Regions from separate parts of the Rhizobium changzhiense genome, predicted to be linked through region 2. Evidence: predicted binding sites of a transcription regulator. Region 2 holds the regulator's gene; each other region holds the start of a gene.
What was found. The regulator PhoB, encoded in region 2, activates phosphate uptake and scavenging genes when phosphate is short. The targets are predictions, from matches to a motif close to TGTCATNNANCTGTCAT.
Positions count from the first base shown of each region.

Region 1: a site for PhoB is predicted at 4,814-4,830, ahead of G9X68_RS30485 (YdcH family protein). Genes of this name have one in related genera too.
Region 3: a site for PhoB is predicted at 5,200-5,216, ahead of G9X68_RS24230 (DUF2794 domain-containing protein). Genes of this name have one in related genera too.
Region 4: a site for PhoB is predicted at 1,879-1,895, ahead of G9X68_RS29400 (acid phosphatase). Genes of this name have one in related genera too.

Region 1 is NZ_JABFCQ010000010.1:24,949-32,105, reverse strand. It holds gene G9X68_RS30515 (chemotaxis protein) at 1-1,190, shown strand, start outside; gene G9X68_RS30510 (tetratricopeptide repeat protein) at 1,326-2,408, opposite strand; gene G9X68_RS30505 (thiamine phosphate synthase) at 2,419-3,072, opposite strand; gene G9X68_RS30500 (sulfite exporter TauE/SafE family protein) at 3,180-3,944, shown strand; gene G9X68_RS30495 (ArsR/SmtB family transcription factor) at 4,068-4,328, shown strand; gene G9X68_RS30490 (YdcH family protein) at 4,535-4,708, opposite strand; gene G9X68_RS30485 (YdcH family protein) at 4,937-5,140, shown strand; gene purE (5-(carboxyamino)imidazole ribonucleotide mutase) at 5,159-5,653, shown strand; gene G9X68_RS30475 (5-(carboxyamino)imidazole ribonucleotide synthase) at 5,650-6,726, shown strand; gene ykgO (type B 50S ribosomal protein L36) at 6,890-7,015, shown strand; gene G9X68_RS30465 (tetratricopeptide repeat protein) at 7,126-7,157, shown strand, end outside.
Region 2 is NZ_JABFCQ010000001.1:1,301,233-1,308,389, forward strand. It holds gene G9X68_RS06505 (Hsp33 family molecular chaperone) at 1-381, opposite strand, end outside; gene argF (ornithine carbamoyltransferase) at 472-1,386, opposite strand; gene G9X68_RS06515 (aspartate aminotransferase family protein) at 1,429-2,628, opposite strand; gene G9X68_RS06520 (GcrA family cell cycle regulator) at 3,048-3,581, shown strand; gene phoB (phosphate regulon transcriptional regulator PhoB) at 3,828-4,511, opposite strand; gene phoU (phosphate signaling complex protein PhoU) at 4,644-5,357, opposite strand; gene pstB (phosphate ABC transporter ATP-binding protein PstB) at 5,402-6,217, opposite strand; gene pstA (phosphate ABC transporter permease PstA) at 6,234-7,157, opposite strand, start outside.
Region 3 is NZ_JABFCQ010000005.1:288,870-296,026, forward strand. It holds gene ccmB (heme exporter protein CcmB) at 1-106, opposite strand, end outside; gene ccmA (heme ABC exporter ATP-binding protein CcmA) at 378-1,025, opposite strand; gene acnA (aconitate hydratase AcnA) at 1,288-3,978, shown strand; gene G9X68_RS24225 (DUF1223 domain-containing protein) at 4,215-4,955, shown strand; gene G9X68_RS24230 (DUF2794 domain-containing protein) at 5,239-5,640, shown strand; gene G9X68_RS24235 (GNAT family N-acetyltransferase) at 5,647-6,195, opposite strand; gene G9X68_RS24240 (Bax inhibitor-1/YccA family protein) at 6,305-7,033, opposite strand.
Region 4 is NZ_JABFCQ010000008.1:140,187-147,343, forward strand. It holds gene G9X68_RS29395 (hybrid sensor histidine kinase/response regulator) at 1-1,766, opposite strand, end outside; gene G9X68_RS29400 (acid phosphatase) at 1,946-3,850, shown strand; gene urtA (urea ABC transporter substrate-binding protein) at 4,038-5,330, shown strand; gene urtB (urea ABC transporter permease subunit UrtB) at 5,446-7,083, shown strand; gene urtC (urea ABC transporter permease subunit UrtC) at 7,080-7,157, shown strand, end outside.

The DNA.
Region 1 (7,157 bases), on a different contig from region 2:
CCGTTCCGGCCGTCGCGGCAGCGCTCCGCGATGATGCCGCCAAGATCGCCGGACATCGCAAGGATCTCGGCGTCATCGCCCGCGAGGTCGGCGCAATTGCCCGCGCCGTCCAAAGTAAGGTCGCCTCGACCCTGTCTGCCCTGCAGATCGGCGATATCACCCGCCAGCGCATCGAGCATGTGCAGGCCACCTTTTCGCTGCTTGAAGATTTTTTTGCCGGCGAGGATGGCGCGAGGCTCGATGCCGACGCGCGCCAGCGCCTCCAGAACGTCATTCACCATCTGACAGCGGCGCAGATGAGCGACATGTGCGCAAATTTCCAGCGGGATTCCGAAAACGTCGTCAAGACGATCGCGAGTTTCGACCACGACATGCGGGAGATTCTCAAGCTGCGCGATCAGATGAGCGGTGAGGGTGGCGAGGCCGGCGGCAACTTCATGCGCGCGCTGGAATCCAGCGTTTCAGCCGCCCATGAAATCGTCAAGCAGGTCGACACGGCAAGCCGCCAGGCTGACCAGGTAAGCCAGTCGACGATCGGTACGGCCGCCAAGCTCTCCGAAGCGATCGGCAACATCCGCGCCGTCAAGACCGACATTCACTATATGGCTTTGAATACCAACCTGCGCTGCAGCCGGCTCGGCGAGGAAGGCAAGTCGATCAACGTCGTCACCGCCGAGCTGCGCATCTTCGCCGGCAAGCTCGACGATTCCGCCGACGCCATCGTCAACGGCCTGCCGGCGCTCGAAGCTGCGGCCGGGCGCGTCGCCCCCGCCACGGATGCCGGAGCCGGCAATCTCGGAGAAAGCCTGACCTCGGCCGTCGGCAACATCCGCTCTGCAGCCAACGTGATGGAAAACGAGTTGAAGGTGCTCGCCGAGAACGGTCGCGAGGTCGCCAACAAGATCAGCCTATTGATCGGCAAGCTCGATTTCCAGCATAATCTCGGCGAAGTCCTTGCCGGCTGCGCCGATATGCTCGAAGGGGTCGCCGGCACCGATGTCGCCGACATCTCCGATCTCGCCGAGACGATCGCGCCGCTCGACCGCAAGATCTTCAAGCACTATACGATGGTCCAGGAGCGCAGCATTCATCGCGGCATCATTCCGGCGAGCGAGGACAGCACCTCCGCTCCCGCCGAAACCGCCAAAGCCGAAAACGATGAAGACCTTTTCGCCGATGCGCTTTTTTAGGTTGGAACGCGACAGCGCCGCACGTCTTTTCAGACGCGCAAAGGATGTTGTAGCAGCATAATGCCCAAATCGATTCAGATTTAAGGGATTATGCAATAGCCCGTCCGCCTCGTCGGCCGGGTCGCCAAGCGGTCGCTATCGCCGCCGGAACTTGTTGGCGGCGTCGATCGCCGCCTTCTGCTGGGTGTCCTCGATGCCGAGATAGAAATCCTCGAGCGCCGGATCGGCGAGCCCGGCCCGGCGTGAGAGCACGTACCACTTCGCCGCCTCGATCGGATTGGGCGCCGTGCCGATCGCGTTGATATAGAGATGGGCGAGCTTGTTCTGCGCGGCGACATTGCCGCCATTGGCGGCAAGTTTCAGCCATTCGAAGCCCTTGACGTAATCCTTCGGCCCGCCGACGCCGTTGACCAGCCAGATGCCGAGATCAAGCTGGGCCGTGTCGAAGCCGGCGCGCGCCGCGCGTGCCATCCATTCGCGAGCGAGCTTCTTCTTTTCCTCCGGCAGGTCCTTCAGCGTCGCATAGATCTGCGCCACGGCATATTGCGAGTCGGCAATGCCCTGCTCGGCCGATTTCTCATAGAATGGCAGCGCCAGCCTCAGTCCCTTCTCGCCGGGATTGTCGGCGATGAGAAGCTGTGCCCAGTTGAATTCCGCCGAAGGATTGCCGGCTTCGGCCGCCTTGTGCATGTAGTCGTCGGCCTTGACCTTGTCGCGCGGCACGCCCTCGCCTTCCATCAGGATCAGCGCATATTTGAACATCGCCGCCGCATCGCCGCCTTCGGCCGCCTTGCCGTACCAGAAGGCAGCGCTTTTCACGTCCTTCTTGACGCCGAGGCCCTGCGAGAGGATTTCGCCGATCAGCGTCTGCGCCGCCGGATCGCCGAGCTGGGCGCGCGGCAGCGCCTTGTCCATTGCCGTCAGGTAATAACCGCGCTGGAAGGCGCCGTAGGCCTCGTCGATCGGCCCCTTGTAATCCTTCTCCGGCGGCAGGTCCGGCAGCTTCGCGCCCATGCGGTCGAATACGCCGACACCATCGGAAGGTTGCACGCCCGGGCTGGAAGGCCGGTCGGTGCGGAAGGTCGAAGCCGGCCCCGTGTCCGGCTGGCTGATGACGCTGTCCGGCGCCTGCGCCAAGGCAACATTCGGCCCGGCCGCAAGGAAGGCGGCCATGCCGGCGAGGAGATATTTCAAAAGACGGGCGGGCGGGATCGGCATGAGCGCGATTTCAATCCTCAAACCGTGGCGCTTTTTCGTCAAGCAACGCATTGATCTCGGCAACGACGGACGGCGCCCGGGCGGGCTCGCCGAAGACCGCCAGCCGCATCGCCACGAACTCCGCTCCGGTCTCGGCGACGGCGAGCGCCGAAGCCGGATCGGTACCGCCCATGACGATGCAGGGAATCTCGATCATCGAGGCCCACCATTCGCCGAGCGCCAGGTTCTTCGGATGCGCCTCCGGCTTGATGTCCCCGTCGAGCTTGCCGAAGAAGATATAGTCCGGCCTGACTTCGCCGATCTCCAGCGCGTGGTGGCGGTCAGCCGCGTTGCCGCCGCCGACGATCAGCTTCGGCGCATGTTTGTCGATCGCCTCCGAAAGGGCCTCCGCATTGCCGGAAAGGTGCAGGCCGTCGGCCTTCGCCCGGCCTGCGACACGGCTGTCGCCTGCTATCAGCGCGGCGGCGCCAGCGTCCTGGATCAACGGCACCAGCTTTTCGGCATGTTTCTGGAAGGTGCCGTCGTCGCGCCCGTATTGCGGCACGATCACCGAGGCGACATCGCCGCCCTTCAGCGCGTCGGCGACGATCTTTGCCTGTTCATCGGCATCGGCGATATCAGGTGCGATGAGCACAAGGCGGCAGCGGTTTTCCGGTTCGGTCATGGGGTCTTTCCGTTTCCTGCGAATTCCCCTTCGAAATGAGGGATCCGCACTCGTTTTGTGTGAGTAGTTCCGTTAGACGAGGCTTGCAAGAGGAGGACGTCGAAAGCATGCCGCAGGATTTTTCATTCTACTACGCCGCCGTGCCCGCCGTTCTGCTGGTGGGCCTCGCAAAGGGCGGTATGGGCGACGCTTTGTCGCTGATCGGCTTGCCCTTCCTCGCCCTCGTCGTCTCGCCGGTCGAGGCGGCGGCGATCCTGCTGCCGATCCTGGTCTTCATGGACGTCATCTCGCTCGTCATCTGGCGCAAGCATGGCGACTGGACGACGCTGAAGATCATGCTGCCGGGCGCCGTCTTCGGCATTGCGCTAGGCTGGGCGACCTCGGCGCTGGTTCCGGGCAACATGCTGCGCATCGTCATCGGCGCGGTGACAATCCTCTTCTGCCTGCGCTATTTCTGGAGCAATTTCGGCCCAGGCGCCGGCAAGGTGGCCCCACCGCGCGGCCAGCGGTCGGTAGCAGCCAGCCTCTGGGGCACATTCTCCGGTTACGGCAGCTTCGTCGCCCATGCCGGCGGCGCACCCTTCCAGATCTATGCCCTGCCGCTCAAATTGCAGCCACGCGAATATACCGGCACCAGCGTGCGCTTCTTCGCGATCCTCAACGCCATCAAGCTGGTCCCCTATTTCGCGCTCGGCCAACTCGGCACCCAGAACCTTGCGACCTCCGCAACGCTTCTGCCCTTCGCCCCGCTCGCCACCATTGCCGGCGCCTGGTGCGTGCGCCGGATGAAGCCACAGATCTTCTACCCCTTCATGTATGCAATGGCTCTGATCGCCGCCTTCCTGATCCTGCGCGAGGGCTTTGGCTGGTAAGCGGCCCTACAGCGCCGCGCGTCTTTTCAAGAGCGCAAATGACGCTGTAGCACTTTGAATGGCTGCACGCTGCAATGCACAATTTCCTTGCTGGCACGGCCTGTTTGACGTAGCGTTGCCGCCATGTCGAACACAGACCCGTTCTCTGCGATTGCCGATCCGAACCGGCGGTTTCTGCTGGAGGAATTGCGTCGCGCGCCACGGACGGTCAATGAGCTCGCCGAAGGCCTGCCGATCAGCCGTCCTGCTGTTTCGCAGCACCTGAAGGCGCTTCTCGACAGCAATCTCGTTTCCGTGACCTCGGAAGGCACCAAACGCATCTACACGGTCAACAACCGCGGCTTCGACAAGCTCAATTTGTGGCTGGATCAGTTCTGGGCCTGATGCACGTTCCCATGAGATTTGGGAATACGATGCAAATCACAAGGAATGCGATGTGAGATGTGGCGACCCAAAAGCGCCAGCCACGATGCCGGATGCATCGGACTGGCGCAAATATGGTGTCAAATCACCGGTTCTTGCAAATTTTTGGTGGAATGGATGGATTTACCTTGTTGCGCAAGATGATCGCCCGGCGACCCTTGGGAAGACTAGTGGACGGATGACTTAAGACGCTGAATCTCGTCCTTGATGCGCAGCTTGCGGCGCTTGCATTCGGCAAGTTCCGTATCGGAAATAGAGGGAGATGTTCTGAGCGCGTGCAACTCCTCCTCGAGAGCGACATGCTTTTTCTGGAGTGACTCAAGATGAGCTTGAACAGTCATATGACCCTTCCTTCCTCTTACCCTCCCCGGCCAACATCGTCGGGGATCAAGGTGTCAACGGGCGGGACTGTGACACATTTTTGAAGGCTTGTCGAAGGCCAAAAGATGAAGACTGGATGGCAATTTCATGATCAAGACTAACTAGCCGTTACCTGTATTTGGTGATAGGAGCTTGCGGAAATCATCGCCAGATCGGACAAGGTCCAGGGACGATAACGGGGAATGCATATGGCCGATCAGGAACAGGCGGAAATCAGGCTCACGGTGGCGCGTCTGCGCCAGGAGCACGAGGATTTCGACGCCGCGATCAACGCCATGATCCAGACCGGATGCGATGCTCTGCGGATCCAGCGCATGAAAAAGAAGAAGCTCGTTATCAAGGACAAGCTCTCCAAGCTGGAAGATCAGATCATCCCTGACATCATCGCCTGAGAGGGAAGAGCAGCAACGATGACAGACAGACCGCCCGTCGCCATCATCATGGGCAGCCAGTCCGACTGGGAGACCATGAAAAACGCCGCCGACACGCTGGAGGCGCTGGAAATTCCCTATGACGCGCGCATCATTTCAGCGCACCGCACAGTCGACCGGCTGGTCAATTTCGCCAAGGGCGCACGCGCGGAGGGCTTCAAGGTCATCATCGCCGGCGCCGGCGGCGCCGCCCATCTGCCGGGTATGACCGCCGCGATGACGCCGCTGCCGGTCTTCGGCGTGCCGGTCCAGTCGAAAGCCCTGTCCGGCCAGGACAGCCTCCTTTCCATCGTGCAGATGCCGGCCGGTATTCCTGTCGGTACGCTCGCCATCGGCAAGGCCGGCGCGGTCAACGCCGCCCTTCTCGCCGCCGCGGTGCTTGCCCTTTCCGACGAAGAGATCGCCGACCGGCTCGACGAATGGCGCGAGCGCCAGAGTGCTGCCGTCGCCGAATACCCGATGGACGATCTATGACGGCAAGAACGATCGGCATTATCGGCGGCGGCCAGCTCGGCCGCATGCTGGCCATTGCCGCCGCCAGGTTGAATTTTCGCACGGTCATCCTCGAGCCGCAGGCAGACTGCCCGGCCGCCCAGCTCGCCAACCGGCAGATTACCGCCGCCTATGACGATCCGGCGGCACTGGCCGAACTCGCCGATATCTGCGACGTCGTCACCTACGAATTCGAGAACGTGCCCGTTGCAGCCGCCGAAACGCTGTCGGCGCGCGTGTCCGTCTATCCGCCGCCGAAGGCGCTGGAAGCCGCCCAGGACCGTCTCGTCGAAAAACGCTTTCTCAACGGCTGTGGCATAACCACTGCCCGCTTCCATGCGATCGACAGCCAGGCCGATCTCGAAACGGCACTGAAGGATTTCGGCGGCCAGGGCGTGCTGAAGACCCGCCGTCTCGGTTATGACGGCAAGGGCCAGAAGGTTTTCCGCTCGGCCGCAGACAGCCCCGACGGCGCCTATGCGGCACTTGGCGGCGTGCCGCTCATCCTCGAAAGCTTCGTCGCCTTCGAGCGAGAGGTCTCGATCATCGCTGCCCGCGCTACCGACGGTACGGTCGTCTGCTTCGATCCCGCCGAGAATGTCCACCGCAGCGGTATCCTCCACACCTCGACGGTTCCCGCCGCGATCTCCGCGCCGGCGGCGGACGCCGCGCGGCAATCGGCCGAGAAAATCCTTGCCGCATTGAACTATGTCGGCGTCATCGGCATCGAATTCTTCGTGCTTGCCGATGGCGGTCTGATTGCCAACGAGATGGCGCCGCGTGTCCACAACTCCGGTCACTGGACGGAAGCCGCCTGCGTCGTCAGCCAGTTCGAGCAGCATATCCGCGCCGTTGCCGGCCTGCCGCTCGGCAATGCCGAGCGCCATTCCGACTGCGTCATGCAGAACCTGATCGGCGACGATATCCTTGCCGTTCCCGACTGGCTGCGGCGCCCCGAGACGCTGGTTCATCTCTATGGCAAGACCGAGTGGCGCCCCGGCCGCAAGATGGGCCATGTCACCACCTTGACGCCGAAATCGCCGGTTTTAGCCTGAGAAAACACCGCGACGCCTTGGGAAAAACACCTTCATGTGGTTGACACGGAAAAGGTGAAGAGGTATCTGCTCCCCACCTAAACAGCGCGCCCGATGGCGCGCTTTTGATTGTTAAAGATACGGGCGAATGTGAATTCCCCCATAGAGATCGCGGATCAGAAAAATGAAGATCAAGAATTCGCTCAAGTCGCTCAAGGCTCGTCACCGTGACAACCGTCTGGTTCGCCGCAAGGGCCGCATCTACATCATCAACAAGCTGAACCCGCGCTTCAAGGCTCGTCAGGGCTGATTTCGCGCGTCCGGATCGCCCTGCCGCGTGCGCTTGCGCCGGCAGATATCCGGTGGGTCGCTCCGGTGATCACGTCAAATTTGTTTGATCTTCAGCGCTGGCGGGCTAATATGTCCGCCATGCGCTTTTTTGCTTTGACATC
Region 2 (7,157 bases):
GCCGAGCAATTGCTCCGGCTCAGTTTCACCAGACTCGATCGCCTTGTTGAGCAGCGCCTGATCGAAACGGGCATAGGCGCGGACATTCTCCGGCGTCGAAAAATCGGCGACGAGAAGATCGACCGGGCCGTCACCCTTGGTCTGCACCGTGAACTTGCCGTCGAACTTCAGCGAGGTGCCGAGCAGCACCGTCAGCACGACGACTTCGGCAAGCAGCCGGGCAACGGGTGCGGGATAATGATGGCGCTCTAGGATCGCATCGAGCATCGGGCCGAGCTGGACGGCGCGGCCACGCACATCCAGCCCCTCTACCTGGAAGGGGACGACATGGTCATCGCCGGCGAAATCGAACTGGCCGAGGGCGGCTGCAGCTTCTGCCATGGCCTTCACTCCTAGTTTTCAGAGCGACGGGCCAGCGTGCCCTTCGCTCACGCGGTCGCGAGTCTGTGACTCGCGACATCCGATTATGGTTCAGATCGCGCCCAGGCACCAAGCAAGAATCGACTTCTGCGCATGAAGGCGGTTTTCCGCTTCATCGAAGACTACGGATTGCGGACCGTCGATCACTTCGTCCGTCACTTCCTCACCGCGATGGGCGGGCAGGCAATGCATGAACAATGCATCATTGCCGGCTTTCGCCATCAAGGCCGCGTTGACCTGATAAGGCTGGAAGACATTGTGACCCCGGGCCCGATGTTCCTGATTCATGGAGACCCAGGTATCGGTCACCACGCAATCGACGCCGGCGACCGCACGGTCGGCATCATGGCAAAGCATGATTTCGGCGCCCTCATTGCGGGCCCAGTTCAGATAGTGATCCTTGGGCTCGGAGCCAAGGGGTACGGCCATGTTCATGCGGTAGCCGAAACGCGCGGCACCCTCGACCAGCGAATGCAGCACATTGTTGCCGTCGCCGGTCCAGGCGATGGTCTTGCCCTTGATCGGGCCGCGGTGCTCTTCGAAGGTCATGATGTCGGCCATGATCTGGCAGGGATGGGTATCATCCGTCAGCGCATTGATCACAGGCACGGTCGCATGCTGGGCAAGCTCCAGCAGCCGCGAGTGCTCGGTGGTGCGGATCATGATCGCATCGACATAGCGCGACAGCACCTTGGCCGTGTCGCCGATCGTCTCGGCGCGGCCGAGCTGCATCTCGGTGCCGGACAGAAACAGCGTTTCACCACCGAGCTGGCGCATGCCGACGTCGAAGGAGACGCGGGTGCGCGTCGACGGCTTCTCGAAGATCATCGCCAGCATCTTGCCGGCGAGCGGCTTGTCGCCCGTGCCTGCCTTGAAGGCCTGCTTGCGGGCGAGCGCATCGTTCATGATCGTTCTGAGATCGGCGGATGTAACCGCCGAAAGATCGAGGAAGTGTTTAGGGCTCATATCGTCTTCTTACCTGTGCTGCGCCCGAAGGCGGCAATTTCTTCAAGCCGTCTTCTTGACCTTGGAAGCGCGGATGCTCTCGGCGGCGCGCTCGATGCGGACGAGCCCCTCGCGGGCTTCCTCGGCGGTGACCACGAGCGGCGGAAGAAGGCGGATGACGTTGTCGCCGGCGGGCACGCCGAGCAGATGGGCGGCGCGGATCGCCTGCAGCAGTTCGGCTGAGGGAACGGCAGCCTTGATGCCGAGCAAAAGCCCCTCGCCCCTGATATCCTCGATCACATCGGGATAACGATCCTTCAGCGAGGCGAGACCCTGGCGGAAGACAAGTGCTACGTCGCGCACCTGCTGGAGGAAGCCATCGGCAAGGATGATGTCGAGCACGGCGCTGCCGACGGCCATGGCAAGCGGATTGCCGCCATAGGTCGAGCCATGCGTGCCGGCCTTCATGCCGGAGGCGGCCTCTGATGTGGCAAGGCAGGCGCCGAGCGGGAAACCGCCGCCGATGCCCTTGGCGACAGCCATGATGTCCGGCGTGATGCCCGACCATTCATGAGCGAAGAGCTTGCCGGTGCGGCCGACACCGGTCTGGACCTCGTCGAGGATCAACAGCAGGTCGTTGTCGTCGCAGAGCTGGCGAAGCGCCTTCATGAACTCAGGCGTGGCAGGACGGACGCCACCCTCGCCCTGTACCGGCTCGATGAGGATGCCGGCCGTCGCCTCGGTGATCGCGGCGCGGACCGCTTCGATGTCGCCGAAAGCCACCTGATCGAAACCCGGCGCTTTGGGGCCGAAGCCTTCGAGATATTTCTCCTGGCCACCAGCGGCGATCGTCGCCAGTGTCCGTCCGTGGAAGGCGCCTTCGAAGGTGATGATATGGAAGCGCTCGGGATGGCCCTTGGAAAACTGATAGCGGCGCGCCGTCTTGATCGCGCATTCGAGCGCCTCGGCGCCTGAATTGGTGAAGAACACCTTGTCGGCGAAGGTGGCGTCCGTCAGCCGTTTTGCCAAGCGCTCCTGGCCGGGGATCTCATAGATATTCGACAGGTGCCAGACCTTGTCGGCCTGCTCCTTCAGCGCGCCGACCACATGCGGATTGCTGTGGCCGACGGAGGTGACGGCGACGCCGGCGCCGAAATCGAGATATCGCTCGCCGCTTTCGGTGATCAGCCACACGCCCTCGCCTCGCTCGAACCGCAGCGGGGCACGAGAATAGGTGTCATAAAGCGGCGTGGCTTCAGCCATTGCGCGATCTCCATCAAAGTTGCCGGGCAATGACTCCGGCTAAGGAAACAGGCCCGAGAAATTAAAAATGCCGCCTTGCGGCGGCGACTGGCACTATTTCCTTTTCGCGCTGCAATGTCAACAAAACTGCGCCCTTAGCCTATGCAGCAAGGGTGTACAGCGGCATTCTCAGTCTTCAACAGGCATTATTGCAGAAATGACACGCAGAGGCAGCAAGTTGGGGAAAACTACGAATTCGATTCATCCGGATTCATGCGACTCTTGTCACGGAGTCAGCCTCACACTAGGTTAAAGATCAATTACTAGACTGCATGCGGCGGAACTAGTCACCAAAATTGATCAAGCGTTTCTTGTTTCGGAGCTCCCGGGACAACGGTGAGGGATTCTGCCATCACCAACGCAAAAGGTGGAGACAGGGCATGAACTGGACAGACGAGCGGGTCGAGAAACTCAAGAAGCTTTGGGCCGAAGGACTGAGCGCCAGCCAGATCGCTGCGCAACTCGGCGGGGTCAGCAGAAACGCGGTCATCGGCAAAGTGCACCGGCTAAGCCTTCCGGGCCGCGCCAAGGCCGGCGGCACCAACACCGCGGCGCGAACGCCGAAACGCAATACATCGGCGCCGCGCGCGCCGAACTACGCCTCCCGGATCACCACCCGCACCGTTACCCGCCAGCAGGGCGCGACGATGCTGAAGGAAGAGATCGAGATCGAAACGATCGAGGAAATGGAATACGTGCCGAGAGGCAATGTGGTGGTGCCGATTTCGCGCCGCCTCGGCCTGACGGAACTGACCGAGCGCACCTGCAAGTGGCCGGTCGGCGATCCGCTGAAGGACGACTTCCACTTCTGCGGCTGCGAGTCCCCCGACAATTCGCCCTATTGCAGCTATCACCAGAAGCTTGCCTACCAGCCGGTCAACGAACGCCGCCGGGCGGCAGCGCGGGCAAGCTGAACGCGGGCAGCCATCGTCAGAATGTAGAAACGGGCCGAGTGGCCCGTTTTCTTATGCGCGGATGGAAGCTCAGGCTTCCCTCCGTCATGCTCGGCCTTGTGCCGAGCATCTGATCACCTCAACTACTTGAGGGAAAACCGTTTATTTTCAGTTGCTTAATTTGGCGTGCGCAGATCCTCGGCACAAGGCCGAGGATGACGTCGCGGGCTTTGCCAGGGCTTTGTCAGCAGGCTCAGATGGAAGCCCTCAGGCTTCCATCGAATAACCGGCGCCGCGGACGGTGCGGATAACGTCCTGCATGTTGGAAAAATTCAGCGCCTTGCGCAGGCGGCCGACATGGACGTCGACGGTGCGCTCGTCGACATAGATATCGTGGCCCCAGACGCCGTCGAGAAGCTGCGAGCGGGAGAAGACCCGGCCCGGCGACGACATCAGGAATTCCAGCAGGCGGAATTCGGTGGGGCCAAGGCGGACTTCGCGGGTCTTGCGATGGACGCGATGGGTCTCGCGGTCGAGCTCGATGTCACCGCATTTCAGCACCGTCGACAACACCTCGGGACGGGCACGGCGCAGCATTGCCTTGACGCGGGCAACGAGCTCGGGGGTCGAGAAGGGCTTGACGACATAATCGTCAGCACCCGTCGACAATCCGCGGACGCGCTCGCTTTCCTCGCCGCGCGCCGTCAGCATGATGATCGGCAGGCGCTCGGTTTCCGGCCGCATACGCAGGCGCCGGCAGAGCTCGATGCCGGAGACGCCCGGCAGCATCCAATCGAGGATGAGAAGATCGGGCGTGCGCTCCTGAAGCCTCATTTCGGCTTCGTCGCCACGAAGGATGGTATCGACCTCGAAGCCTTCCGCTTCGAGATTATAGCGAAGAAGCACGCTGAGGGCTTCCTCGTCTTCAACAACTGCAACTCTCGGGATCATGCGTCTCGATCTCCTCGCGCATGATCCTTAAACCAGGGTGATTTAAGCAATGCATCCTGCGCAAATTCAGAAATTGGCTGCGACCTCTTTGCGCGCCCGGACGGGCGCGCACGCAATTGACTGGTGTGGGCGCTATTCGGTGACCGCGCCGACGGTGTTGGCGCTGTCGTCCTTCGGACGATCGCCTTCCGGCTGCGCACCTGTCGCCATGTAAAAAATCGTCTCGGCGATGTTGGTGGCATGGTCGCCGATGCGCTCGATATTCTTGGCGCAGAAGAGAAGATGCGTGCAGCTGGTGATGTTGCGCGGATCTTCCATCATATAGGTCAGGAGTTCGCGGAACAGCGATGTGTACATCGCGTCGATCTCGTTGTCGCGTTCACGGATCGCATTCGCCTTGTCGGCTGAACGATTGGTGTAGACGTCGAGCACTTCCTTGAGCTGGACGAGCGCCAGTTCGGACAGATGCTCGAGGCCGCGGGCAAGCTTGCGGGGAACGCCGGTGCTTTGGACGGCGATGACGCGCTTGGCCGTGTTCTTGCCGAGGTCGCCGACACGTTCGAGGTCGGCGGCGATGCGGATCGAACCCATGATTTCACGCAGGTCCGAGGCCATCGGCTGACGGCGGGCGATCGTGACGATCGCCTTATCGCCGATTTCGCGTTCGGCGTGATCGAGGATCACATCGTCAGAGATGACCTTCTGCGCCAGCGCGGTATCGCCGTTGACCAGCGCCCGCACGGATTCGCCGACCATCTGCTCGGCCAGGCCGCCCATTTCGGAAATCCGCCTGGACAGGAACTTCAAATCATCATCATAGGCAGAAAAAATATGTGTCGATGCCATGGGGCTTTATCCTCGAATAACGGGAAGGCTTGGTGTCGCCAAAATCAGCCGAAGCGACCCATGATGTAGTCCTGGGTGCGCGGATCGTCGGGATTGGTGAACATCTTGTCGGTGTCGTTCTCCTCGACGAGATTGCCGAGGTGGAACATGGCGGTGCGCTGCGAGACGCGCGCGGCCTGCTGCATGGAGTGGGTGACGATGACGATCGTGTAGTTCTCGCGCAGCTCGTGGATCAGTTCCTCGACCTTGGCGGTGGCGATCGGGTCGAGCGCCGAGCAGGGTTCGTCCATCAGGATGACTTCCGGGCTGACGGCGACGGCGCGCGCAATGCAGAGGCGCTGCTGCTGGCCGCCCGAGAGACCCGTCCCGGATTCGTGCACGCGGTCCTTGACCTCGTTCCAGAGGCCGGCGCGCTGCAGGCTGGTCTCGACGATCTGGTCGAGATCGGCCTTCGACTTGGCAAGACCATGGATGCGCGGACCGTAGGAGACGTTTTCATAGATCGTCTTCGGGAACGGATTCGGCTTCTGGAAGACCATGCCGACGCGGGCGCGAAGTTCGACGACGTCGATATCGGGATCATAGACATCGTCGGTGTCCAGCGTGATCTTGCCGGTGACGCGGCAGCCGTCGATCGTGTCGTTCATGCGGTTGAGGCACCGCAGGAAGGTCGACTTGCCGCAGCCGGACGGGCCGATCAGGGCGGTTACGGTGTTTTCGCGAACGTTCAGGTTCACATCGAAAAGCGCGCGCTTCTCGCCGTAGTAAACCGAGACATCCTGGCCGATCATCTTATACGGGACGTTGCTCATCTTCTGATCCAGCGCCTTCTCAACTGCAGCTTCCGTCAACATGTTCATGATCTTGTAACTCCGTTTACCAGCGGCGCTCGAAGCGACGACGCAAGAGGATGGCGCCCATGTTCATGACGATCAGGAACAGGAGCAGGACGATGATGGCACCCGAAGTACGCTCAACGAAGGCACGTTCGGCCTCGTTGGCCCACATATAGACCTGTACGGGCAGAGCGGTCGAGGGATCGAGCGGTGTCGTCGGCGCATTGGCGACGAAGGCGACCATGCCGATCAAGAGCAGCGGCGCGGTTTCGCCGAGCGCGTGCGCCAGGCCGATGATCGTGCCGGTCAGGATGCCGGGCATGGCGAGCGGCAGCACATGGTGGAACACCATCTGCATTTTCGAAGCGCCGAGGCCGAGCGCTGCGGCGCGGATCGACGGCGGCACGGCGCGCAGTGCCGCACGCGTCGCGATGATGATCGTCGGCAGGGTCATCAGCGTCAGCACCAGGCCGCCGACCAGCGAAGCCGAGCGCGGCAGGCCGATGAAGTTGATGAAGACGGAAAGACCGAGCAGACCGTAGACGATGGAAGGGACCGCGGCGAGGTTGTTGATGTTGACCTCGATCAGGTCCGTCAGCTTGTTCTTCGGCGCAAACTCCTCGAGATAGATCGAGGCGGCGACGCCGATCGGCAGAGAAAGCACGAGCACGATCAGCATCAGGTAGAGCGAGCCGATCAGGGCGACGCCCAGGCCTGCGGCCTCCGGACGGCTGGAATTGCCGTTGACGAAGAGGCCGGTGTTGAACTGCTTGTGGAGAGCACCGCTCGCCTTCAGCTCGTTCATCCAGCCAACCTGCTTGTCGTTGACCTTGCGGTTCTTCTCATCGACCAAGAGGTCGATCTGGCCCTTGTTGGCGCTGTCGACATTGGCGTCGGCGAGCACCGTGACATTGACCGTCTTGCCGATGATCGACGGATCGGCGATCACCATATCGCGCAGCTG
Region 3 (7,157 bases), on a different contig from region 2:
CGAAGGGAATGACGGCGACGATGGTCAGGAAGAACAGCACGCCGATCAGCGCACCGCCGCCGGCGCGAATCGAGAGTTTCAGGTCGCGGAAGAAGAGGGCGGTCATGCGCGGCGGCTCTCTTCCGGTGTGGTGGCCGGGGCACCCCCCTCTGCCCTGCCAGGCCCGGGGTCGAGCCACAGGTCTCGACCCGTCCTTCGGACCCCCACGAGGGGGGAGATCGGCAAGATGCACTGGCTTTGCGAAATCTTGATCGCGCGCCAAGCAGCTGCGGCCATCTGCGACGTTTGATCAGGGCAAGAGCACGACCCCAGCCGATCTCCCCCCTTGTGGGGGAGATGCCCGGCAGGGCAGAGGGGGGTAACTACACCGAGAAACATCAACCCCACACCCCCTGATCCACGCCGGCAAAGCCCGTCATCTTCAACTCCCGTGCATTCTCCAGCCCCAGCGGCTGATGTGTTGCCGCCAGCACCATGCCGCCCTTTGCCAGATGCGCCGCGATCAAATCGGCAAGCAGCCGGTCGGCGCTGGCATCGAGTGCCGCGGTCGGTTCGTCGAGGATCCAGATCGGCCGGTGAGCGACGAGCAGTTTGGCGAAGGCTATCCGGCGCTGCTGGCCGGCGGAGAGATACCCGAAGGGAAGGTGGGTGATTCCCGAAAGACCGACCGCTTCGGCGGCGTCCCCTACGGAGAGGGCGTCAGCGCCGCCTGTGTTGCCGAGAAAAGCACGCCAGAAATCGAGGTTCTCTGCAACCGTAAGTTCATTCTTCATCGCATTTCTATGGCCGAGGTAGTGGCTGACCTCGCCGGGATGTCGGTCTTCCCTGCCCTCTCCGTCGCGGAAGATGACAGTGCCTTTTTCCGGCCTCAGCAGGCTGGCGGCGACACGCAGTAAAGTGGACTTTCCCGATCCATTTCTGCCAGTCAGGACAAGCGCCTCGCCGGCCCCCAAGTGAAAGGAAATGTTAACAAAAATGAGATCCTCACCGCGCCTTGCAGCCAGATTTTCGGCGGTGAGATGCATGCGTCGGCTCTTTCCTGGTTTCGGCTTGCGGCGGGGTCAAAAAATGTCCGATTTTGACCGTGCTCGGGTATGGCAAGTTTTTAGGAAATTATCTATAAGACCTGCAACCACGCCAGCGGTCGGCGTGAATTTCATCCTTGCGCCGAACTTGGAGCGTCTGTTCCACGTGCGGACAGCGGAAATGGCCGTACCCGCATCCTGATGTGCATTAAGTGCATAGGCGTTCGCACGACTGTGTTGGCTATCAGAAACGGGGTATCTCGTGTCTAAATCTCTTGACAGTTTCAATTGTCGTTCCACGCTTTCCGTCAACGGGAAGGACTATGTCTATTACAGCCTGCCCAAGGCTGAGGCAAACGGTCTGGCCGGCGTGTCGAAGCTTCCCTATTCGATGAAGGTGCTGCTCGAAAACCTGCTGCGCTTCGAAGACGGCCAGTCGGTCACCAAGGAGCACATCCTGGCCGTTGCCGAATGGCTGAACAATAAGGGTGCGGTCGAAAACGAAATCGCCTATCGCCCGGCGCGCGTGCTGATGCAGGACTTCACCGGCGTTCCCGCCGTCGTCGATCTTGCCGCGATGCGCGACGCGATGGTGTCGCTCGGCGGCGATCCGGAGAAGATCAACCCGCTCGTTCCCGTCGATCTCGTCATCGACCACTCCGTCATCGTCGACGAATTCGGCACGCCGCAGGCTTTCGCCAGGAATGTCGAGCTGGAATACCAGCGCAACGGCGAGCGCTACCGCTTCCTGAAGTGGGGCCAGCAGGCCTTCAAGAATTTCCGCGTTGTGCCTCCCGGCACCGGTATCTGTCATCAGGTCAATCTCGAATATCTCGGCCAGACCGTCTGGACCAAGGAAGAGGACGGCGAGACGATCGCCTATCCCGATACCTGCGTCGGCACCGACAGCCACACGACGATGATCAACGGTCTCGGCGTTCTCGGCTGGGGTGTGGGCGGTATCGAAGCGGAAGCTGCGATGCTCGGCCAGCCGGTGTCGATGCTGCTGCCCGAAGTCATCGGCTTCAAGCTGACCGGCAAGCTCAAGGAAGGCGTCACGGCGACCGACCTCGTCCTCACCGTCGTGCAGATGCTGCGCAAGAAGGGCGTCGTTTCGAAGTTCGTCGAATTCTTCGGCCCCGGCATGGACAACATGCCCCTCGCCGACCGCGCGACGATCGGCAACATGGGCCCGGAATATGGCGCCACCTGCGGCTTCTTCCCGGTCGACGGCGAAACCATCAATTACCTGACTATGTCCGGCCGCACGCATGACCGGATCGCTCTCGTCGAGGCCTATTCGAAGGCGCAAGGGATGTGGCGCGAAGGCGACGGTTCCGAGCTGGTCTTCACCGATACGCTGGAACTCGATCTTAGCGACGTCGTGCCGTCGATGGCCGGCCCGAAGCGTCCGGAAGGCCGCATTTCGCTTGAGCACATCGCGACCGGTTTTGCCGGCTCGATGGATGCCGACTACAAGAAGCCCGGCCAGCTGAACAATCGCTACGCCGTCGAAGGCACGGATTTCGATCTCGGCCATGGCGACGTGGCCATCGCTGCCATCACCTCGTGCACCAACACCTCCAACCCGTCAGTACTGATCGCCGCCGGCCTTCTTGCCCGCAACGCCGTTGCCAAGGGCCTGAAGACGAAGCCATGGGTGAAGACCTCGCTGGCGCCTGGATCGCAGGTCGTCGGCGAATATCTCGCCAAATCGGGCCTGCAGGCCGACCTCGACAAGCTTGGCTTCAACCTGGTCGGCTTCGGCTGCACCACCTGCATCGGCAATTCCGGCCCGCTGCCGGCGCCGATCTCGAAGACGATCAACGACAAAGGCCTTATCGTTTCCGGCGTTCTCTCCGGCAACCGTAACTTCGAAGGCCGCATCTCGCCCGACGTGCAGGCGAACTACCTCGCATCTCCGCCGCTCGTCGTTGCTTATGCGCTTGCCGGCACGGTGCAGAAGGATCTGACCAAGGAGCCGATCGGCGAGGATGAGAGCGGCAACCCGGTCTATCTCAAGGACATCTGGCCGACCTCTAAGGAAGTCCAGGAATTCATCCTGAAATACGTGACCCGCGAACTCTACGAAAGCAAATATGCCGATGTCTTCAAGGGCGACGTCAACTGGCAGGCCGTTCAGGTCCCGCCGGGTCAGACCTATGCCTGGGACGACAATTCGACCTATGTGCAGAACCCGCCCTACTTCGTCGGCATGGGCAAGAAGGGCACCGGTGTCTCCGACATCAAGGGCGCCCGCGTTCTCGGCCTGTTCGGCGACAAGATCACCACCGACCACATCTCGCCGGCCGGTTCGATCAAGGCGGCATCGCCGGCCGGTGCCTACCTCATCGGCCATGACGTTGCCGTTGCCGACTTCAACCAGTACGGCACGCGCCGCGGCAACCATGAAGTGATGATGCGCGGCACCTTCGCCAATATCCGCATCCGCAACCACATGCTCGGCCCGAACGGCAAGGAAGGTGGCTACACCATCCATTACCCGTCGAAGGAAGAGACCTCGATCTACGACGCCGCGATGCAGTACAAGCAGGAAGGCGTGCCGCTCGTCATCTTCGCCGGTGTCGAATACGGCAACGGCTCCTCACGCGACTGGGCTGCCAAGGGCACCAACCTGCTCGGCGTCAAGGCAGTGATCGCTCAGTCCTTCGAGCGCATCCATCGTTCGAACTTGGTCGGCATGGGCATCATCCCCTTCGTCTTCGAAGAGGGCACGACCTGGCAGAGCCTCGGCCTCAAGGGCGACGAACTCGTCACCATCGAAGGTCTGGAAAAGATCAAGCCGCGCGAGAAGAAGATCGCCAGGATCACCTATGGCGACGGCACCGTGAAGGAGGTTCCGCTGCTGTCGCGCGTCGATACGCTCGACGAGGTGATCTACCTCAACAATGGCGGTATCCTGCAGACGGTTCTGCGCGACCTCGCTGCCTGATTTTTAAGAGACTCCCATGATAATGGCCGCCGGAGAGCAATCTCCGGCGGCTTTTCTTTGGTGCGACGATAGTATTTGGACGGGCTCACGATGATTTGTTTTACGCAAGTTCCGGTCGAGCTGCGTCTCACCCGTTCGTGACTTTTCGTTTGGACCCGGAAGGATTATTCGTACGTTCATATGTCAGGGCCGCCGGTTCAAACATGCCGTCGGCGCTGAAAAAGAGGTGCAGGTGAATGTCCCCCCGTTTTTTGCTTCCGCTAATCGCCGGCGTTGTTCTGTCGGGCCCGCTGCAGGCCGAAGACGGCACGCCGAAAGGTGTCGTCGAACTCTTCACGTCGCAGGGCTGCTCCTCCTGTCCTCCGGCTGATGCCGCGTTCCGCAAGCTGGTGAACCAGGGCGATGTCATCGCGCTCGCCTATCATGTCGATTACTGGAACTATCTCGGCTGGGCCGATACGCTGAGCTCCAAGGAAAATACCGAGCGACAGTATGGCTATGCCAAGACGATGGGCCGTAGCAACGTCTACACGCCGCAAGCCATCGTCAACGGACGCGACCATTTGGCCGGCGCCGATCTGAATGGCATCAACACCAAGATCGACACCTATAGCAGCGAAGGCAATGGGCTGACCGTTCCGATCAGCGCCGCGATGCGCGGCGACGAGCTGGAGATCAAGATCGGCGCGGGACAGGGCAAAGCCAATGTCGTGATGGTCTATTTCGATAAGGAAAAGACGATCGACGTCGAAAAAGGCGAGAACAGCGGCCAGAAGCTCTCCTATCTGCACAGCGTCACCAATGTCGAAACCGTCGGCATGTGGGACGGCAAGGCAACCAGTCTGACGCTGCCGGCCAGCGTCCTGCAGCGGCCGCAGCTCGAGGGCTGCGCGATCCTGCTGCAATCGGCGACCGCAGACGGCGATCCGGCCGCGATCCTTGGCGCGACCGTGGTGATGGCTGGCAAAAATATCTGAGATTCCATCCGGTACGGATGAAGAACCGGGCGGCCCGGCTGAGCGTATTCGGGGCTGGGGTTAAGGTCGATACGCTCCGCCGGGCCCTTTGGCGCGCTGGCGCCAAACCGGGGATTCATAATTCTCCTGCAAATGAGGCGCTGTTTTGACTGAAATGCGGCGCTGCGGAGAAAGCGGTAGCGCTATCAGCTGCGGCCGAATGTGACGGGCGGTACTCTTGCAATTTGCGGCGGCTCGGGCAAACTGTCACCCTCCTGTCACACGCGGAGGCCTTGTGAGACTGATGACAGATCAGCCGGATTTGCGACACGGCGAAAGCCGTTCCGTCGACCATAGTTCCTCAGTCGTCGTCGATCTCAAGGAATACAAGCAAAGCAAGGACCCGCTTCCGGTGACCTTCCATCGGCGCGAACTGGATGCGATCCTCTGGATCTACGGCCGGATGGTCGGTGATGGTGAATGGCGCGACTACGCTATCGATCACTTGAAGGACAGGGCGGTCTTTTCCGTTTTCAAGCGTTCCGGCGAAATGCCGCTGTTCCGCATCGAGAAAAACCCGAAACTCGCCGCCAAGCAGGGTGCCTATTCCGTCATCAACACCAACGGTACGATCCTGAAGCGCGGTCACGAGCTGAACCAGGTGCTGAAGGTGTTCGACAAGGCCCTGAAGCTCGTCGACAAGTAAGCCGGATTACAGCGTGCCGGGATAGACGGACGGGTCCGGATCGGTGCTCATGCCTTCGCCGAGCGCGCGCTGCATGAACATCGTATCCAGCCAGCGGCCGTGTTTGTAGCCGGTGCCCCTCATCAGACCGACCTCTTCGAAGCCGGCCGTGCGATGAAGCGCGATCGATGCGGGGCTGGCGCCGCCGATGACGGCCGCCATCTGACGGAAGCCGAGGGTGGTGCAGCGGATGATCAGTTCGGCGAGCAGCGCCTTGCCGATGCCGCGGCCGCGGGCTTGCGGCGCCAGATAGATCGAATCCTCGACCAGCCAGCGATAGGCAGGGCGCGTACGAAAGGCTGAGGCATAGGCATAGCCGAGCAGAGTTCCATCCGCATCGGTTGCGGCAATATAGGGATATTGCTGGCCGACGATCGCCGAAAAACGCAGTGCCATCTCGGCCTCGGAGGGTGGGACGATCTCATAGCTCGCGACGCCGTTCAGGACGGATTCGCGATAGATATCGGCAATGGCGGGAATATCGGCGTTCGAAGCATCGCGCAGGAGGAAGGACATTCGGCAGTATATCCATAAGGGCGGCAAGGGCTTTCTAAAACCATTCCGTGAAAGCCCGCGCAACAAAAAAGGCGGCCGAAGCCGCCTTTTCCATCTCAGTCTGCCCTGCTTATTTACGGTTGCCCATGAACTGCAGCAGGAACATGAAGAGGTTGATGAAGTCGAGATAGAGCGTCAGCGCGCCCATGATCGCCTTGCGGCCGGCCACGGCGACGTCATCGGCTTCCAGATACAATTCCTTGATCCGCTGCGTATCGTAGGCGGTAAGGCCTGCGAAGATCAGCACGCCGAGTACCGAGATCGCGAACTGCACGGCGGACGAGGCCAGGAAGATGTTGACCAGCGAAGCGATGATCAGGCCGAAGAGACCCATGATCAGGAACGAGCCCATCGCCGACAGATCACGCTTCGTCGTGTAGCCGTAAAGCGACAGCGCGCCAAAGGAGGCGGCGGTGACGAAGAAGGTCTGAACGACGCTCTGGCCGGTGTAGATCAGGAAGATCGACGAGAGCGACAGGCCAACGAGCGCCGCGTAGACCGCAAAGGTCGTCTGGGCGGCGGCCACCGTCATGCTATGGATCCGGAAGCTCAGGAAGAACACCAGAGCCAGCGGCGCCAGAATGACCACCCACTTCAGCGGGCTCACATAGATCGCCTGACCGAAAGCGGTCAGCTCACCATTGGCGAAGGCGAATTGGAACGACAGATATGCGGCCACACCGGTGATCGCCAGACCCAGCGCCATCAGGTTGTAGACCTTGAGCATATAAGCGCGCAGGCCTTGATCAATCATCTCGCCGGTCTGAGCGCGGCTTTGATAGTTACGAAGATCAGCCATAGTTTCCTCTTACAAGCTCCGATGGAGATACGGTGTCGGGGTTTTCGACCCGGGCGCCGCTGCGGAGCTCCAGCATGCCTGCGGATAATATGAGGCTTTCGCCCTTTGCAAACAAGAGGCTTGC
Region 4 (7,157 bases), on a different contig from region 2:
GCCAGAATTGCGCCGATGGCGGTCAATGCCAGCACGACGGCGATGCCGTAGCGGCCAAGGCGCGTCGTCAGCTTCCCCAGAATGGCGTCCGGCAGCAGCGCCTTGGCGACGGTGCCGACCTGCGCGTTGAAACGGGCAGCCGGCTTGCACATGTCGTGGCAGCGGCTGTCGAGCGAGCAGCAGAGCGAGCAGATCGGTGCGGCATAGGCCGGGCACCAGGCCATGTCCTCCGGCTCGAAGGGATGTTCGCAGACCGAGCAGGTGATGTTCGTCAGGTTCTTCCAGCTCTGGCGCGGCTTGCGGGCGAGATAGAACTTGCCCTTCGTCGCCCAGGCGATGACAGGCGAGGCGACCACTGCGATGACGAGGGTAATATAGGGCGCGAGCGAGGCGGCGATCTCGCCGAAGGCGCCGAAATGGGCAATCAGTGACACCGTCGCCGACAGCGTCATGGCGCCAAGGCCGACCGGGTTGATGTCGTAGAGGTGGGCGCGCTTGAACTCGATGCCGGGAGGAGCCAGCCCCAACGGCTTGTTGATGAAGAGATCGGCGGAGATCGTGCAGAGCCAGGCCATGGCGATGATCGAGAAGATGCCGAGCGTCTCCTCCAGCAGCCGGTAGATGCCGAGTTCCATCAAAAGCAGGGCGATTGCAACGTTGAAGACCAGCCAGATGACGCGGCCGGGATGGCTGTGGGTCAGCCGCGAGAAGAAGTTCGACCAGGCGAGCGAGCCGGCATAGGCGTTCATCACATTGATCTTCAGCTGCGAGACGACGACGAAGGCGGCCATCAACAGCAGTGCGGCATTATGCCAGGGGACCATGTAGCCGAAGGCGGTCAGGTACATTTGCGCCGGGTCGGCGGCGCGATCGAGGGGGACGCCTGAGGTGAAGGTCAGCACGACCAGGAAGGAGCCGGCAAGCAGCTTCGGCGCGCCGATGATGACCCAGCCGGGCCCGGCGAGAAAGATCGCCAGGCGATGGCGCCACTTGCGCTGCGGGTCCGGCGGCAGGAAGCGCAGGAAGTCGGCCTGTTCACCGATCTGCGACATCAGCGCCAGGATGACGGCAGAAGCAGCGCCGAACTCCACCAGATCGAATTCGGCGACTGTGCCGGGCGGGCCGGAGGCATGGCGGATGCCGGCAAAGGCACGCCAAAGATCGAATTTTTCCCAATCCAGCAAGGCGATGAAGATGAAGGGAAGGATATTCAGCACGATCCAGAAGGGCTGGGTCATTAGCTGGAACTTGCTGATCAGCCGCACGCCGTGCGTCACCAGGGGGATGACCATGACGGCGCTGATGATGTAGCCGATCCAGAGCGGGATGCCGAGGGTGAGCTCCAGCGCCCCGGACATGATCGATGCCTCGATCGCAAACAGCATGAAGGTGAAGCTCGCATAGATCAGCGAAGTGATGGTCGAGCCGATATAGCCGAAGCCCGCGCCACGCGTCAGAAGATCGATGTCGACGCCGTGGCGGATGGCGTAGCGGCTGATCGGCAGGCCGATCGCCAGCATGGCGATCGAGGCGACGACAATGGCGTAAAAGGCGTTGGTGGTGCCGTAGGAGAGGGTGATCGCGCCGCCGATCGCCTCCAGCGCCAGGAAGGAGATCGCGCCGATCGCGGTCTGCGAGATGCGCTGCGAGGAGAAATGGCGGGCGCTCTTGGCAGTGAAGCGCAGCGCGTAATCTTCCAGCGTCTGGTTGGCGACCCAGCGATTATATTCGCGTCTCACCGGAATGATGCGTTGGCGCGCTGCCATGTCTTCCTTTCCGACATTCCGGTTGGGCTCATCGTCTCTCCGGCAGTTTTGGCGGGATGGTTGGGAAAGGCAAGAGGCAGGCACCGACTGGTTCACAGAATGGCAATATTTTTGCAATTGATCTGTCACATGAGAGCTCTAACTCTCCCGGCGTTCGTTCAACCATTTCGGGTATCACCATGTCTGTTTTAAGCCTTTGCCGTCTGAGCACAGCCCTCGTCTGCCTTCTTTCGATCGTGCCATCGCTTGCCAGCGCCGAGCAGGCCACGGCGGCGAAAGCGCCTTATGCGCAGGCCGGAAACACCAACAAGCGTGGTGACGCCTGCTTCTCGACGGTGGACACCAACGCCGCCGTTCACCTCCTCTCCGGCTTCCTCGAAATCTGGACCCCGCGCACGCCTTTCGTCGATGCGGGTGTCGAAGCCCCGGCCAAGGACAATTGCCCGGCAGTCGCCAAGACGGATTGGGATGGTATTCCCGCCAGCAAGACCGACGGCCACATCGTCAACCAGGCGGTCCACGACGCCAATATTGCCTATGTCGTCAATGCGACGCGGGCGCGGACGGCCGATCAGGCGGTGGCCGCCTATCTCGACGATCGGCGCGGCAAGAATGCCAGTATCGTCGATGGCCTTGGTCCGCTGACGGATGCCTGGAAGGCCGGCTCGAAGCAGACCACCACGATCACCGAGGTGGCGGCCGACGCGGTGACGGTCAAATATGACGACAAGGGCAACAATCGCGGCGCCGGCAGCAAGCCGGACACGGAAAACAAGACCGATGCCAATCCCGACATGGGCCTTGCAATCGACTTCATCAACGCCGCAAGCGGCGACGGCTCGACGGAGCCTGCCAAGCGCTATTTCAAATATGGCCGTCCCTATCGCTGGAGCCAGGATGTGTCGGTCGTCCCGACGCTGGAACCTGCCAAAAGCGGCAAGCCGGTCGAAGACGGCGGTTTCCCGAGCGGGCATACGGCGGAAGCCTGGCGGGATGCGCTCGCCATGGCCTATCTCGTACCGCAGCGCTTTCAGGAAATGATCACGCGCGCCAGCGAACTGGGCGAAGACCGCATCCTCGCCGGCATGCATTCTCCTCTCGACGTGATGGGCGGCCGGATGCTCGGCATCGCCACGGTCGTCTACAATCTGAACAAGGCCGACAATTCAGCATTGAAGAGCGATGCCTACGCCCAAGCGCAGGCATGGCTCATCGCCAAATCAGGCGTTGCGGATGCGGGTGCGCTCGAGGTTGCCGCCCATGCGGCACCGCTGGCTACAGATCGCTTCGCTGATCATGACGCCAATCGCGCTTACGTGCTGCAGCGGCTGAGCTACGGCCTGCCGACGATCCATGCGACCGACCAGCCGGCGCGCGTGCCGCAGGGCGCCGAAGCGCTCCTCGAAACGCGTCTGCCCTATCTCGATGGCGAACAGCGCCGCGCCGTGTTGAAGACGACGGAGATCGCCTCCGGCTACCCGCTCCTTGACGATGCGGAAGGTTACGGCCGTCTCAATCTCTTTGCCGCCGCCGACGGTTACGGTGCGTTCGAACAGGACGTGACTGTGACGATGGACGCGGTAAAGGGCGGTTTCAATGCGATCGATACCTGGCGGAACGACATCACCGGCAAGGGTAGGCTGGTGAAGCGCGGCAACGGCATCCTCGGGCTGTCAGGCGCCAACAGCTATACCGGTGGCACCGTGCTGGAAGAGGGCGCGCTGGTGGCCGGCTCGCCGTCGGCCTTCGGTACCGGCGGGCTGAAGGTCAATGGCGGTTCGCTCGTTCTGGCGGCCGACAAGCCGTTGACCGTGAGTGGTGATTATCAACAGTTCGCCAATGCCACGACGAAGCCGGCGCTGGGCGAAAACGGCGCGGGCACGCTGGTCATCGAGGGCAAGGCGGCGCTGGCCGGCGACCTCGAGGTGACGCTGGTCGATGGTTACGTCCCGACGCCCGGAACCAAGATCGAAATCCTGAAGGCGAGTGCCGTGACCGGCACCTTCGGCAAGGTCACGGTCTCCGGCCACAAGGCAAGCCTCTCCTACGGCCCGACATCAGTCACTTTGACGATCGACGGATAATTTCCGCCATCGAGACGGGGCATCCTGCTGCAGGGATGCCCTTCCTTCTCTGGCCTGCCTGTTTGACCCCCGCGCCTACGTCAATCGACGTATGTGTTTTCGCGCTGCAGCACCCGATAGTTCTTTAAGCAACAGTTAATCTCCGTTTCCGGTCTGTTGCGGAACAAGAAGAGGGGAGTTCAACCAGATGAATCTCAAATCCACTATTACGGGCGCAGCGCTCGGCGCGATCATGGCGGCGTCGGCCGCCTTTAGCGGTGCAGTTGCCGCCGATGACACGATCAAGGTCGGCATTCTGCACTCGCTCTCCGGCACCATGGCCATCTCCGAGACCACGCTCAAGGACGCCATGCTGATGCTCATCGACGAGCAGAACAAGAAGGGCGGCCTTCTCGGCAAGAAGCTCGAGGCCGTCGTCGTCGACCCGGCTTCCGACTGGCCGCTGTTTGCCGAAAAGGCACGTGAGCTGATCCAGAAGGACAAGGTTGCCGCCGTCTTCGGTTGCTGGACGTCCTCGTCGCGCAAGTCCGTTCTGCCGGTTTTCGAAGAGACCAACTCGATCCTCTTCTACCCGGTCCAGTATGAAGGCGAAGAGTCCTCGCGCAACATCTTCTACACCGGTGCTGCTCCGAACCAGCAGGCCATTCCTGCTGTCGACTACCTGATGGAAAAAGAAGGCGTCAAGCGCTTCGTTCTCGAAGGTACGGACTACGTCTATCCGCGCACGACCAACAAGATTCTCGAGGCATACCTGATTTCGAAGGGTATTCCGAAAGAAGACATCATGACCAACTACACGCCGTTCGGCTTCTCCGACTGGCAGACCGAAGTTTCCAAGATCAAGGAATTCGGTTCGGCCGGCAAGAAGACCGCCGTCGTCTCTACGATCAACGGCGATGCCAACGTTCCGTTCTACAAGGAACTGGGCAACAAGGGCATCAAGGCAACCGACATCCCCGTCGTCGCCTTCTCGGTCGGCGAAGAAGAGCTTGCCGGCCTCGACACCAAGCCGCTTGTCGGCCATCTCGCTGCCTGGAACTACTTCGAATCGGTCGAAAGCTCGGCCAACAAGAAGTTCATCAAGGACTGGCATGCGTTTACCAAAAACGACAAGCGCGTGACGAACGACCCGATGGAAGCTGCTTACATCGGCTTCAACGCATGGGTTAAGGCCGTCCAGGCTGCCGGCACGACCGATACCGACAAGGTTCTCGACACCATCATCGGCGTCAGCGTTCCGAACCTCTCCGGCGGTTATGCGACCGTCATGCCGAACCACCATATCACCAAGCCAGTGCTGATCGGTGAAATCCAGGCCGACGGCCAGTTCGAAATCGTCCAGCAGACACCTGCCGTCGTCGGCGACGAATGGTCAGACTTCCTGCCTGATTCCAAGGACCTGATCTCCGATTGGCGCAAGCCGATGTCCTGCGGCAACTTCAACGTTGCTACGGGCAAGTGCGGTGGCAAGGGCTCCTGAGTACGACCTCGAACCGATGATTGCCTGAAGGCTTCCGTCCGGGTTTGATCCCGGGCGGAAGCTCCGTCCCAGCGATTGCGCCGCGAGGCCAACACTATCAAGGGCGAGAAAGCCGATGTATCGCGCCATAAAGATTTTCCTCATCACGGTTTGCCTGGCATTTTCGGGCCTGACATTTTCGGGCGTGATGATCTCGAGCGAAGTCCAGGCCCAGGACGATATCCACGTGCTTATCGACGCGCTCGGCGTCGGCGATTTCCCGGAACGCGAAGTGGCAATCAAGGCGCTGGTCGCTTCCAAGCATCCGCATGTCAGCCAGATCCTACAGCAGTTGAGCGACGGCCTTCTCTACGTCAATTCCGATGGCGGCCCGGTTCTCCTCCAGGGCGGGACCGATGACGAGCCGACCTATTCCGATCCGATCACCGGCGAAGCCGCTGCCGATGTCGATCCGGATCTGATGACGAAGGTCAAGATCAACAACGCGCTTCGCGGCGTCATCAGCGCCGCCACCAGTCAGCTGACGCTGATGAGCCCGGACCGTTCCGCGCGGCTTGCCGCGGCGCAGGGCTTGCTGAAAGATGCCGATCCCGCCAATCTCGACCTGCTGAATTCGGCGCTTGCGGCCGAAAAGGACGCTGAGATCAAGAATACGATGGAAGCGGCGCGCGCAGTTCTGCTGCTCAAGACGGATGCGAGCGTCGAAGACAAGAAGGCTGCGATCGATACGATCGCGGCGCGCGGCAATCGCGATGCGCTGACCATCCTCACGACCACACTCGAAACCGCGCCTGACGACCTGAAGCCGGCGATTCAGGCGGATATCAGCTCCATCAATCGCAGCCTGGCGCTGTGGGATATCGTCCAGAACATCTGGTACGGATTGTCTCTCGGCTCGGTACTGCTGCTTGCCGCGATCGGCCTTGCCATCACCTTCGGCGTCATGGGCGTCATCAACATGGCGCATGGCGAAATGGTGATGATCGGCGCCTACACCACCTATGTGGTGCAGGAATACATTACCTCCGCCTTTCCTGAACTTGCCGATTATTCGCTGGCCTTTGCCGTGCCTGCGGCCTTCGTCTTTACCGGCTTCGTCGGTCTGGTGATCGAGCGCGCCGTCATCCGCTATCTCTACGGCCGGCCGCTCGAAACGTTGCTCGCCACCTGGGGCGTGTCGCTCATCCTGCAACAGGCAGTGCGCAGCATCTTCGGCCCGACCAATCGCGAGGTCCGCAATCCGACCTGGATGTCCGGCGTCTTCGATCTCGGCGGGCTCTCCATCACCTGGAACCGACTCTGGATCATCGTCTTTTCGATGGTGGTCTTTGTGACGCTGCTCCTGCTGCTCAAGCGGTCCGCCTTCGGCCTGCAGATGCGTGCCGTTACGCAGAACCGGCGCATGGCGTCGTCGATGGGCATCCGCACCGGTTGGGTCGATGCCTTCACCTTCGCGCTCGGCTCGGGCATTGCCGGCATCGCCGGCGTAGCGCTCAGCCAGATCGACAATGTCTCGCCGAACCTCGGTCAATCCTACATCATCGACAGCTTCATGGTCGTCGTCTTCGGCGGTGTCGGCAATCTCTGGGGTACGCTGGTCGGTGCACTCTCGCTCGGCGTCGTCAACAAATTCCTCGAGCCCTTCGCCGGCGCCGTGCTCGGCAAGATCCTGGTGCTCGTCCTCATCATTCTCTTCATCCAGAAGCGTCCCCGCGGGCTCTTCGCACTTAAAGGAAGGGCGGTGGAAGCATGATAACGGCCTTCCTTCTCCGATCACTCGATCGCAAGATCGTCATTGCCATTGCCCTCCTGCTTCTGGTCGCCGTC